Regions from separate parts of the Rhodococcus sp. no. 34 genome, predicted to be linked through region 4. Evidence: riboswitches for the same ligand, from Rfam matches in the RefSeq annotation. Region 4 holds a riboswitch; each other region holds the start of a gene.
What was found. A riboswitch is a leader RNA that binds a small molecule or an ion and turns the genes downstream of it on or off. The one in region 4 is predicted to bind S-adenosylmethionine.
Positions count from the first base shown of each region.

Region 1: it holds a riboswitch for S-adenosylmethionine, as region 4 does, so the genes downstream of both, ACYP01_RS05490 (LLM class flavin-dependent oxidoreductase) here and ACYP01_RS12210 (aminotransferase class V-fold PLP-dependent enzyme) in region 4, are expected to answer to the same signal.
Region 2: it holds a riboswitch for S-adenosylmethionine, as region 4 does, so the genes downstream of both, ACYP01_RS06730 (bifunctional o-acetylhomoserine/o-acetylserine sulfhydrylase) here and ACYP01_RS12210 (aminotransferase class V-fold PLP-dependent enzyme) in region 4, are expected to answer to the same signal.
Region 3: it holds a riboswitch for S-adenosylmethionine, as region 4 does, so the genes downstream of both, ACYP01_RS19780 (putative leader peptide) here and ACYP01_RS12210 (aminotransferase class V-fold PLP-dependent enzyme) in region 4, are expected to answer to the same signal.

Region 1 covers NZ_BAAILK010000019.1:163,339-166,543, forward strand. Annotated here, with positions in the region: gene ACYP01_RS05485 (NtaA/DmoA family FMN-dependent monooxygenase) at 1-722, opposite strand, end outside; gene ACYP01_RS05490 (LLM class flavin-dependent oxidoreductase) at 743-2,089, opposite strand; SAM riboswitch class IV at 2,072-2,185, opposite strand; gene ACYP01_RS05495 (phosphodiesterase) at 2,264-3,169, opposite strand.
Region 2 covers NZ_BAAILK010000023.1:161,660-164,864, reverse strand. Annotated here, with positions in the region: gene ACYP01_RS06735 (NADP-dependent isocitrate dehydrogenase) at 1-684, opposite strand, end outside; SAM riboswitch class IV at 990-1,130, shown strand; gene ACYP01_RS06730 (bifunctional o-acetylhomoserine/o-acetylserine sulfhydrylase) at 1,274-2,599, shown strand; gene metX (homoserine O-acetyltransferase MetX) at 2,596-3,205, shown strand, end outside.
Region 3 covers NZ_BAAILK010000041.1:510,837-514,041, reverse strand. Annotated here, with positions in the region: gene ACYP01_RS19790 (FAD-dependent oxidoreductase) at 1-682, shown strand, start outside; gene ACYP01_RS19785 (GNAT family N-acetyltransferase) at 691-1,281, shown strand; SAM riboswitch class I at 1,299-1,393, shown strand; gene ACYP01_RS19780 (putative leader peptide) at 1,387-1,491, shown strand; gene ACYP01_RS19775 (ABC transporter substrate-binding protein) at 1,631-3,205, shown strand, end outside.
Region 4 covers NZ_BAAILK010000026.1:660,244-663,448, reverse strand. Annotated here, with positions in the region: gene ACYP01_RS12215 (PucR family transcriptional regulator) at 1-1,348, shown strand, start outside; SAM riboswitch class IV at 1,409-1,523, shown strand; gene ACYP01_RS12210 (aminotransferase class V-fold PLP-dependent enzyme) at 1,577-2,902, shown strand; gene ACYP01_RS12205 (LLM class oxidoreductase) at 3,113-3,205, shown strand, end outside.

The sequences.
Region 1 (3,205 bases), on a different contig from region 4:
TACGGTGAGAAGATCGCGTCGGCATTGCCGGCAGCAAAATCGCGCCCCTGCGGCGACACCCCGGCCTGCAGAATAACCGGGCGCCCTTGCGGGCTACGCGGCACTGTGAATCGGCCGTTCACGTCGAAATGCGATCCATGAAAGACGAATTCACCGGCATCCGGTCGCGCGAGAAAGCGCCCTGATGCCTTGTCTGCCACGATGTCGTCGCTTCGCCACGAATCCCACAGTTCACGCACCAGCGCTACGGTCTCCTCCGCACGCTCGTATCGTTGCGCGCGGTCGAGGTATCCGCCGCGGCGAAAGTTCTGGCCGGTGAATGCGTCGAACGAGGTGACGACGTTCCAGGCGGCACGCCCTCCGGACAACTGATCGAGCGTCGCGAATTGGCGGGCCAGTTCGTACGGCTCGTTGAACGTGGCATTGATAGTGCCGGCCAATCCGAGGTGTTCGGTTACCGCCGCCAACGATGCAAGGACCGTGAAGGTGTCCGGCCTACCGATGATGTCTTGGTCGAAAATCTGTCCCGCACGCTCACGAAGGGCGAGGCCTTCGGCGAGGAAGAAGAAGTCGAACTTCCCACGCTCGGCGGTTCGAGCGGTGTGCTCGAAAGAATCGAACTCTATCTGGCTGCCCGCCTGCGGATCCCACCACGCAGTGTGATGGTTGACGCCGCCGAGGTAGGCACCCAGGATGACCTGCTTACGCTTCTGAGAACTCATGAGAATCTATTCCTCGTCTGTCAGGCGGCCGGAGTACCGGCGGCGTAGCGGTTGGGAACGTCGATGGGTAGACCAAGGAGTCCGCGAAGATTCGCCTGCGGATATTCGGTGCGGAATACGTTGCGTCGCTGCAATTCAGGCACCAGCTCACCTGCGATGGCGTCGAGGTCGTCCACGACAACGCCCGGCCGCAACCGGAAGCCGTCGATTCCCAACTGCTGCCACCGGAGCAGAAGATCTGCCAACTCAGCCGCGGTGCCGGTGAAGGTCAGCGCGTCCGAACGGTATTCGGCGCCGGCCTGCGCGTCGAGGCGAGCGAGCCGTTCCTTTCCGGTTTCTTCCGGCGTATCGAAGAAGACGACGATGTCGGTGAAGACCCGAAGAGGTTCGCCGGTGCGCTGCACGTGTTCTTCGGCTGCTCGCACTTCACCCAGGATTGCCGTGACCTGCTCCTCGTCGAACGGCGTCACGAACACCAGATCGGCCGTCCGCGCCGCCAGTTCGTACGCGACCCGCTGATGTGCCAACGCGGTAACGACGGGATGCCCCTGCGGCGGGCGCGGGGTCACCGACGGTCCACGGACCGAGAGGTACTTTCCCTCGAAGTCGATGTAGTGCAACTTGTCCCGGTCGATGAATCGACGCTGTTCGACATCACGGATCTCGGCGTCGTCCTCCCAACTGTCCCAGAGTCGCCGGATTACGTCAGCCGCCTCCGCAGCTTCGTCGAACAGGTCGCGCACGAAGTCCGGGAGGACGCCTGAAACGATCGACTGACGGTCGGCATCGGTGAGCGCTGGGATGTCGCGACGCCCGAACTGTGCTGCCTCGGATTCCGACGCCGAAACCTTCACCTGCCATCCGGCGCGACCGCGTGAGGTGTAATCCAGCGTGGCAACGGCTTTGGACACGTGAAACGGCTCGGTGTGAATGGTGGTGATGGTCGGGATCAAGCCGATGTTGCTCGTGATCGGTGCCAGTCGGGCGGCCACGAGATGCGCGTCGAGCCGAGCGCGCACCCGATCAACCGCGTCGTCGACGGGCTCGAGTGGGTTGGCCGGCACCGAGAGACTGTCCTCGATGGTGACGAAATCGAGCAGACCACGCTCGGCGGTCGTCACCACGTCAGTCCAATACGACGCGCTGAACAGCTCACTCGGGCGCGAGTGTGGCTCTCGCCAGGCTGCAGGGTGCCAACCGGCACCGTCCAGCGCTACGGCGAGATGCAACGGAGCAAGATGAGAGGAGGGGGTGGAGGTCATCGGCGCATACTCCTGTTCGAGAACTACTCGGGAGCGCACAGTGCCGACCGCAGAAACCGTCAGCACCCGACTGACGGTTCTCGTGGCGACTGCCGCTTGCGACACGCACCACGCGTATCGCCAGGTGTGATTCCGGGGCACCCCATCGGCATGAAGGGTTGCCGTCCAGCTAGCCGGTCCTTGTTGCTGGAGCTCTGCACCTACCTCGACGGTAGTGAGTACGCGACAGCCCGGCAATCGCCCAGAACTGCGCCGGAGTGCCGGAAACCGCCTGCCACCTCAGATGATCGAGCGTGCCGCCTTTTCGCTCTCGAGGATTCGAATACCGGCAGCGCTGAGCCTCCGGGCTCCCTCGGCCGCGTCGACAGGCTCACCGACCGTCACGTGCGCGCCGAGTGGAACGACCGAATGAACAATTGTCTCGTCGTACACGTGCACCAGGTTGCACCCCTGAGCCCCGTCGCGACCACGCTGCCCACCGACTTCCACGTTCAAGTCCTGGGTGTAACACGTCGACGACGCCACGGAAACCGGAATGCCGGCGAACGTCGCCGTCGTCGAATAGTGCAGATGCCCAGCAAGAATCGCCCGGACGTCGCTGCCACGCAAGACGTCTGCCAACCGGGACTGATCGCGCAACTCCACCAGAACCGCGAGATCCTGAATGCACGGAACCGGCGGATGATGCAGCGCCAGAATTGTTCCGTCGGGCGCGGGCACCGCCAATTCTGCGCGTAGCCAATCCAATTGACGATCCGAGATCTCACCGTAGTGATGACCGGGAACCGACGAATCCAGGGTGATCACCCGCAGTCCGTCAAGGTCGTAGACGTTGTCGACGGGATGATCGGTGGCGTCCTCGCCCAACAGCAGAGATCTGAAAGTAGAGCGGTCGTCGTGGTTGCCCATCGCCCAGATGACCTGCGCATCGATCTCGGCCGCCACGGGTTCCACGATGGCTTTCAATTCCGCGTATGCGTCGGGGTGTCCCTGGTCGGTCAGGTCGCCGGTGAATATCAGTGCATCCGGGCGTGCGCCCGAGGCCACGATCCCGCTGAGCACTTCCCGCAATCTCGTCGACGCATCCACGGCGTCGTACAACTCCCCCTGAGCCACCAGATGCGTGTCACTGAGGTGCACCAGGAAATGCTTCGGACGCGGGTACTCGGCATTCCGAACGCTCATCGGTCTCTCGCTTCCGCTTGCCGACGCTTAGGCGCC
Region 2 (3,205 bases), on a different contig from region 4:
CTGGAAGATGTCCTTGAAGGCACCGTCGTACGCCTTGAGAATGGTGTTCTTGGTGGACAGGTACACCGGGTAGTTCTGCTGCAGTCCGTAGGTGAGCGACGCGCGAGCGAAGTCACGGATGGACGTGGTGAAGTTGTACTGCCCCTGGACGACGCCGCCCTCTTCGGGGAAGTTGACCAGTTCGTGCTCGATCGGTGCGCTGCCGTCCTCAGGCGTGTAGGTGATCATCACCTTGCCGGGGCCGGGGACCTTGAAGTCTGTGGCGCGGTACTGGTCGCCGAATGCGTGACGGCCGATGATGATCGGCTTGGTCCAGCCCGGAACGAGTCGCGGAACGTTGGAGATGATGATCGGTGCGCGGAAGATCGTGCCGCCGAGAATGTTGCGGATCGTTCCGTTCGGGGAACGCCACATCTTCTTGAGACCGAATTCCTCGACACGTGCCTCGTCCGGCGTGATCGTGGCGCATTTGACGCCGACGCCGTGCTTCTGGATCGCGTGCGCTGCGTCGATGGTGACCTGGTCGTCGGTCTCGTCGCGGTACTCGATACCGAGGTCGTAGTACTCGAGGTTCACATCGAGATACGGATGGATCAACTTGTCTTTGATGAACTGCCAGATAATGCGCGTCATCTCATCGCCGTCGAGTTCGACGACGGTGCCCTCAACCTTGATTTTGGACATGGGTGCTTCGCGTCCTCCTAGGAAGTTTCCCTGGTTACACGGTTGCGGTCACACTTTGTGAGTGGGTCCGCGAACGGTTCGATTATCAAACCTAGACGGTGTGGACTGATCTCGGGAGATGAGTCCCAAACAAGACAAGCGTACTGCTAACCCGTGAGGCCGCAACCGGCAGGTCCACTCATCGGTCTCTACTCGCGAGTAACTTTTGCCTGCTAGTGGGCTGCGTCGCTCTGCCTCGCGTGCGGTTGCGGCTCACATTTCGCCCCGTGTCAGGACTGCGCTCACTTCCCGGTAGAATCCGACTTGGTCATGAGTGCCAGCGTCAAGCCCCGGCTCGCTGGACGGCAACCCTCCAACCGCGGTGGGGTGCCCCGGGTGATGACCAGGTTTCCCGACGTGGATCTGCTCGCGCAGTTCCACCGCAATTCGGGTGACAAGCGCGGGTCCGACAGGGACGGACCCCAGACCGGGCCGAGCCCCACGGAGGTATTTCAGTATGTGTCGCACTTGTAGATAGACCCCAGCACGGGGCGGCGATCATTCGCCCCCGTCCGACATCTATCCGTCAGACCACTGGAGTGAACAGATCATGACCGACAACACAGCCGACGCCGCAGCAACTTCGGATCCGACCGCGAACTGGTCGTTCGAGACCAAGCAGGTGCACGCCGGACAAACAGCGGACACCGCCACAAATGCGCGCGCTCTGCCGATCTACCAGACCACCAGCTACGTCTTCGACAGCACCGATCACGCTGCTGCACTGTTCGGCCTCGCCGAGCCGGGCAACATCTACACGCGGATCATGAATCCCACACAGGACGCCGTCGAGCAGCGCATCGCTGCCCTCGAAGGCGGAGTCGCCGCACTCCTCCTCTCCTCGGGTCAGGCCGCCGAGACCATCGCGATCCTCAACATCGCCGAGGCCGGCGATCACATCGTCTCCAGCCCGTACCTGTACGGCGGCACGTACAACCTCCTGCACTACACCCTTCGCAAGCTGGGTATCGAAGTCACGTTCGTCGAGGATCCCGACAATCTCGAGCAGTGGCGCGAAGCCATTCGCCCGAATACGAAGGCGTTCTACGGCGAAACGATCGCCAATCCGAAGAACCACATCCTCGACCTACCCGGTATCTCGTCACTGGCCCACGAGAACGGTCTTCCGTTGATCGTGGACAACACAGTCGCGACGCCGTACCTGCTTCGCCCACTCGAACACGGCGCCGACATCGTCGTTCACTCCGCCACCAAATACCTTGGTGGACACGGCACCGCGATCGCCGGCGTCATCGTCGACGGTGGCACTTTCGACTGGACGCAAGGTCGCCACACGAACTTCACGACGCCTGATCCCAGCTACCACGGCGTCACCTTCGCGGACCTCGGCGCGCCGGCGTTCGCACTCAAGGCCCGCGTCCAACTGCTGCGCGATCTCGGTTCCGCCGTGGCGCCGTTCAACGCGTTCCTCATCGCGCAGGGTATCGAAACCTTGAGCCTGCGCATCGAGCGCCACGTATCCAATGCACAGAAGGTCGCCGAATTCCTCGACGGCCACGTCGAGGTGGCCTCCGTTTCCTACGCGGGACTTCCCTCCTCGCCATGGTTCGAACGTGGAAAGCAGCTGACGCCCAAGGGAACCGGCGCCATCGTCACCTTCGAGCTGCCCGGCGGTATCGATGCGGGCAAGACGTTCGTCAACGCCCTGACGCTGCACAGCCACGTCGCCAACATCGGTGACGTTCGCTCACTCGTCATCCACCCCGCGTCGACGACACACTCGCAGCTCACCCCCGAAGAGCAGCTCGCCTCCGGTGTCACACCCGGGCTCGTCCGCCTCGCGGTCGGCATCGAAGGAATCGACGACATCCTCGCCGATCTCACCGTCGGCCTGGCAGCGGTGGCAAACTCGTGACCGTGAACGAATTGGAGCCCAGGATCGACCTCCTGCCCCCACCCGACGGCCAGGTGGGGTTCGTCGACATCGGTGCCCTGGAACTCGAAAGCGGCGCGGTGCTCCCATCGGTTTCGCTCGCCGTTCAGCGGTGGGGTGAGCTTTCCCCGAACCGCGACAACGTCGTACTCGTCGAGCACGCACTGACCGGAGACTCACACGTCACCGGACCGATCTCCGCGAATCAGCCCTCCCCCGGCTGGTGGAACGGGATGGTCGGCCCCGGCGAACCGATCGACACCGGCGAATGGTGCGTCATCGCAACCAATGTCCTCGGTGGTTGTCGCGGCACGACCGGTCCCAGTTCGCCGGCCGACGACGGCAAGCCGTGGGGCAGCAGGTTCCCGGAGATCTCCATCCGGGATCAGATCGCGGCGGAGAAGAAGCTCGTCGATCTCCTCGGGATCGACCAGTTGGCCTCGGTAGTCGGAGGATCCATGGGCGGCATGCGCACACTCGAATGGGCAGTTACCTACCCGGACAGCATTCGCTCCGCGTTGGTTCTCGCAACCGGTTCACGGGCCACTGCAGATCAGATCGGCACCCAGACGACGCAGATCGCTGCCA
Region 3 (3,205 bases), on a different contig from region 4:
CGCGGACCGCGCCGTGACCGCTCTGAAGGCGGGAGCGGTGTTTGCCGGTGCCGAGGTCCGTCACGATGTTCGGGTGTTGGCACTCGCGCGAGCGTCCCACGGCGTGGACGTGGTGACGGACAGTGGAACGCTCGCAGCTCGTCAGGTCGTGATCGCGGCCGGTGCGTGGACTGCGGACCTGATCGCAGACAGCGGTCTCGGCTCCGAGATCGTATTGCCGACACTGCGCACGACACAGGAACAACCAGCACACTTCGCACCGCTCGATCCCGGAGTCGAGTGGCCGAGTTTCGTTCACCACACCGGCGCAGAATTGGAGACCGCGGGGATCTACGGGCTCGGTTCCGAGGACGGGATCAAGATCGGCGAACACGCGACCGGGCCGGTGGTGACTCCGCAGACCCGTGACTACACCCCTGACGTCGACGGAGAGCGGCGATTGGCCCAGTACGCCGAGTCGTGGTTGCCCGGCGTCGATTCCACCCGTGTCGAGTCGATCACGTGCCTGTACACGAGCACGCCGGACAGTAACTTCGTCATCGACCGAGTCGGCGCCGTCACAGTGGCGGCGGGGTTCTCGGGGCATGGGTTCAAGTTCGGTCCGGCCTTGGGTGAACTTGTGGCGGACCTCGTCGACGGAACCACCATCGCTCCGGAAGTTTTCAGGCTGGGGGAGCGTTGACCAGATTCATGGAGGAAAGTGTTGTGGCACTGGAGCTCGGAACTCGGCAGCTCGAGGGTATCGGAGCGGTAGAGGTCTATTCGGTATCGCAGGACGATCCCCTGGCAGCTCCACTGATCGCAGAGTTGGCACTCGAATACAGTTCGCGTTACGGCGGGACTCGCGAAGCGATGCTCGAGGATCTCACGACGTATCCGGCAGAAGAATTTGCCTACCCGCAGGGTGCGCTTCTGGTGCTCACCCACGACGGTCTGCCGATCGCCGGTGGTGCGTTTCGTCAATTCGATTCCACCACTGCCGAACTGAAGAGAATCTGGACATCGGTCGACTATCGGAAGCGCGGCCTCGGCAAGGCCGTCGTTCGCGAGTTGGAACGAGAGATCGAACTTCGTGGATACAACCGGGTGTTTCTCACGACGGGTCCTCGGCAGCCGGAGGCCGTCGCGCTGTATCTGTCCAGTGGATACACACCGCTTTACGACGCGTCACTCTCGCCCGAAGAGGTGGGCATCCACCCGTTCGAAAAGCAGCTTCGGGTCCTCGAAAATGTGACCCGAGCAGCAATTCCTACCGACCGGGTTGACAACACCCGGGTTTGACCTCGTACACTTGCGAACGACCATCCAGAGCGACCGAGAGACCTGGCTCATTGAAGTCGCAGCAACCCCCCGAGTGATCGGGTGCGGGTGCTACCGCCAGGACCGATGGAGGAACACGAAATGAAGGCAGTCGAAGGCGGTTTCGATACCGCCTGGTCGCGTCGTCACGTAGACCTGTGCCGCACCGCGGGATCTTTCTGTACCAACTGACCTCTCGGTCAGTCATTCACACTCAGGCGAGTCGTCGACAAGTCTGTTTTCTCTTCTCACACAAGTGATTCGTGCTCGATCGCCTCTTTCGTCTCAGGCGACGGGTGCGCTCTTCGGCATGCCTCGTTAGGAGTTCTTGGTGTCTTCGCCCTCATTCGGTGCCCGCAAACGCGCGACCGTAATCGCCGGTATCGGTGCTGTCTCGGTTCTCGGCACCGTCCTCGCCGGCTGCAGCAGCGGGAGTGACAGTGCTGCCGACGCAGGCCCCGCCCAGTCCGGCGGAACCCTTCGCTACGGTCTGTCGCAGGCGCCGACGTGCGCCGATCCGGCCCAGGCCGGCAGTAACCAGACCGTGTATGTCACTCGGACAGTGGTGGATTCGCTTACCGATCAAAATCCCGACACCGGAGAGATCACCCCGTGGCTCGCCAAGAGCTGGGAGATCAGCCCCGACGCCGCTAGCTTCACGTTCGTCCTTCGCGACGACGCCACCTTCAGTGACGGCACACCGGTGACGGCGGATTCGGTGAAGAAGACCTTCGACTCGGTCAAGAACCTGGGACCGAACGCGTCGTTGGCGAAGAGTTACCTGTCCTCGTACACCGGTACCGACGTCGTAGATGCTCACACGGCGAAGATCAATTTCTCCGGACCCAATGTTCAGTTCCTGCAAGCAACTTCGACGCCACAGCTCGGAATCCTCGCCGATTCCACCACCGCGCTGGCATCCGAGCAGCGCTGCCCCGGTGCAGCGGTGATCGCCTCCGGACCGTTCGTGTACACCGACTGGCAGCAGGACAAGAGCGTCAAGATCGCCAAGCGTGCGGGATACAACTGGGCCTCGGATGCGGTCGCGCATCAGGGCGAGGCGTACCTCGATGGCGTCGACTTCACGGTGGTTCCCGAATCCGGTGTGCGGGCCGGCAGCGTGGCCTCCGGCCAGCTCGATGCGGTCAGCGATGCGCTTCCGCAGGATGCGCCGCAAATCGAAGGCGCGGGTGGACGAATCCTCACAAGGCCGAACCCGGGTGTGAGCTTCTTCTTCCAGCCCAACGTCAGTCGCGGCGTTCTCGCTGATCAGGCTGTTCGTCAGGCCATCATTCCCGCGATCAACCGCCAAGAACTCGTCGACACCGTTCTGGATCCGTCGTTCTTCCCGGCCACGAGCCCGCTGGCTCACACCACTCCGCTCTACAGCGACGAATCCAGTGTCGTGACGTACGACGCCGACAAGTCGGCGAAACTCCTCGACGCGGCTGGTTGGAAGACCGGCAGCGACGGTATCCGCGAGAAGGACGGGCAGAAGCTCACTTTCAGCGTCACCTTCAGTCCGGTGTTCTCGGGTAACCAGGCCATCCTCGAGCTCGTGCAGCAGCAGCTCAAGAAGGTCGGCGTCGACCTGCAGCTCAACCTGGTCTCGAACGGTGAATGGACCGAGAAGGGAGTATCGGGTGATTACGATTCGCTGTATTACAACAGCACTCGCGCGGACGCCGACATCTTGCGGGCATCGTTCAGCACCGAAGGCCGCAACCTGAACCGTCGCGGCGCAGATCCGGAGCTCGACAAGGTACTCACAGACCAGCTTGCAGCCACGGACAACGGCCAACGCGGCGAACTGGTATCCACCGCACAGGAATTGATCCTCGACCGTGGACTCTCCATCCCCACCATCGAGCTCTCGCAGGCCATCGGCGCCGGATCGAGTGTGCAG
Region 4 (3,205 bases):
CGGGGAGTGGAGATTCGACGCTCTCCTTCGGCGCACAGCGGCGACCGGCTGCCAGGTGGTCGCTGTGCACAGCGCTGCGGCGGAGGATGCGAATCTCTCGTTGCTTGCCGATCGGCTCGGACTGGTGGTGCTCGGAGTATCCGACCCGTGGCAGTTCAGCGTGGATCTTCGTGATCTTCTCTCGAATTCGCGGGCGGTGATGGCCGACGCAGTACTGCGGGCGACACACGCGGGCCAACGAGCCGGAGGAAGCGTCGAGAATCTTCTGTCGGTGCTACTGAACACCTTTCAGCGTTCATTCTTTCTCCTGGACACGTCCGGACGTCCGATGACCGGCGCCGACCTGTTGTCAGACGCTGATCGAGCAGCTGCCGGTATGTTGTCGGGTCGCGGGGCGCCCACCACGGTCGAATTGGACTCCGGCGGGGTCCTGATTGCGTGCCCGGTGATGTCCGGCGCAGCCCGAGAGCCCTGGCTGGCGGTGCTGCTCCCGGTGCGTCAAAGCGTCGAAGAGGCTTCTCTCTCAGTGGTTCTCGACGTGGCCTCGTTGGCTGCCGGGCACCGACTGGCCGTTGCGCGCATGGTCGACGAGCGTGAAGCGCGCCGGCGTAGCGCGTTGCTCGGTGAACTGATCGACACGTCAGCAGACGCCACACCCGGACTGCTCCGGCGCGCACTCGACGCGGGTTGGATGCTGGACGGATGGCACATCGGCATCAAAGTCCTGGCGGTCGGTGAGGTCGACCTGGTGGCAAGACGCAGCGAGGTTGCAGATGCTCTCGCCGCCGAGGGAATCGACGCCAATGTCGTGGAACAGGCTGACGGCTGGGCGGCGTGGACGACTCTGCCAGGCGAGCCGCGACCGGAGGCGATCACCAGGATCGCCGAGTGCATCCGTGCAGCTCAGGCCAGGTTGGAACCCACGATGGAGACCTGGGTAGGTGTGGGACGCGCACACGACGGTCCGGCTGGAATCGGTTCGTCCCTGTCGGAGGCCGGGGATGCCGCTCGGCTCGCCGGTTCCCGATCTCAAACAGGTCGATTCCTGCACGTGGACCGCCTCGGGCTGGCGCAGTTGCTGCTGGCGTGGACGCGAACCGACACCTTCCAGCCTGCGGCCGCGGCATTGCTCGCACCGCTACGCGATTCCAATGGAGAGTTGCTCGAGACTCTGTCGACGTACCTCGACGAAGAATCGTCTCTGGCTCACACCGCAACCCGAATGGGCTTGCACCGCAACACCGTATCGAGTCGGATCGATAGAATTCAGCGCCTTCTCTCGGTCGATCTGGCCGATCCGGAAACCAGGCTTGCGCTCCACCTCGCCTGCCGGACGATCGCGCCGTGACGACGGTCTTCGCAGCTTCGTCTTGACAAGCGCGGGAGGTTCCTGCCATCCTCGTTGCCAGGTCACGAGTACCAGTGTTCAGCCCCGGCTTGCTGGTCGGCAACCCTCCTCCGCGGTGGGGTGCTCCGGGTGACGACCCGGCTGCGTTCGAAAACGAATGCGGCAAGCGCGGACTCTTCCGGGGCCATCTCCCGACGAACGAGTCCTTGAACGTGAGGATTGTCTTCGATGACTGCTGTATTGAGTGCCGACACCTGCTGCACCACCGCGATTGCCAAGGTTTCGGGTGCCGACCTGCAGGTTCCATTGGTTCAGGGCGGCGAATGCTCCTACGCCAACTTCGACTACGCGGCCAGCGCGCCGGCATTGGCCCAGGTCACCGACCGTATCGCCGAATTGTTGCCCACGTACGCCAGCGTCCACCGCGGTGCCGGCTACGCGTCCCGGATCTCCACGCTCACCTACGAGAACGCTCGTGAATCCGTTGCTCGTTTCGTGAACTGTGCCGACGATCAGGTTGTCGTCTTCACCCGGAACACCACCGATTCGCTGAACCTGCTTGCGCAGTGCGTCCCCGGCAGCACCGTCGTCCTCGACGTCGAGCATCACGCAAACCTGTTGCCGTGGAACGACGCTCGTATCGTCACCGCCGCAGACACCATCGAAGAAACGATCGAGCGTCTGATCGGTGAACTGTGCACCAAGCCTGCCGCGCTGCTCGCAATCACCGGGGCCTCCAACGTGACCGGTGAGATCCTGCCGATTGCACGTTTGGCTGACATCGCTCACCGTTGCGGCGCACGTAGCCTCGTCGACGCTGCTCAGTTGGCTCCCCACCGTCGCATCGACCTGCAGGAATGCGGCGTCGACTACGTAGCGTTCTCGGGCCACAAGCTGTACGCGCCCTTCGGCGCCGGCGTTCTCGTCGGCCGCCGTGACTGGCTCGACGAAGCTCAGCCGTACCTCGCCGGCGGCGGCGCCGTGCGTGAGGTGACCGTCGAATCCACCGAGTGGGCTTGCGCGCCCGCACGCCACGAGGCGGGTTCCCCCAACGTGCTCGGTGCGGCAGCCATCGCGACCGCCTGCGAAACCCTGCACGCCCTGGACTTCGACGTGATCGCCGAGCATGAGAAGGCGCTCACCGCCCAGCTCACTGACGGCTTGTCCGCCATCGAGGGCGTCTCACTCGTGCGACTGTGGAACGACGCTCCCGACGCCGTCGGAATCGTCACCTTCACCGTCGACGGATTCGAAGCGGGCGAGATCGCCGCATTCCTCTCCGCCGAGCACGGCATCGGAGTTCGCGACGGTCGCTTCTGCGCACATCCGGTTCTCGCGCGCCTCGGCCTCTCCGGCGGTGCAGTTCGCGCCAGCCTCGGCCTCGGTAGCAGCTCGGACGACGTGACGCGGTTGGTCGACGCCGTGAACATCCTGGTTTCGAATCAGCGTGATTGGAAGTACGCGAAGACGGCAGGTGCGTGGAACCCTGTGCCCGAGACCCGCCCCTTCCTCGGAGCCGCAGACGACAATGCCGGCGCAGCCGAGTGCGTCTGAGCTGAGCTCGGTCCCCGAAAACTCGAACGGACAACTAGCATGGCAGCCATGGCACCAGCGGATTTTCCCGCCACCCCTTCGAGAGTGAGCGTCACTCTCGGTCAGTGGTGCCGTCGCCATGTCGATCTGTGCCGCACCTCTTCAGGAATGTGTTCGAGCTGACGATTCGTCTCGCTCATCCCATACTTTTCTGATTTTCGGAGGTCTCACATGTCTTCACTCGCTTCGCATTCTCTGCACGTAGCGGTCGAGTTGACCGGATCCGGTCACCATCCGGCCGCTGAGGGCGCACCCGGCAACCTG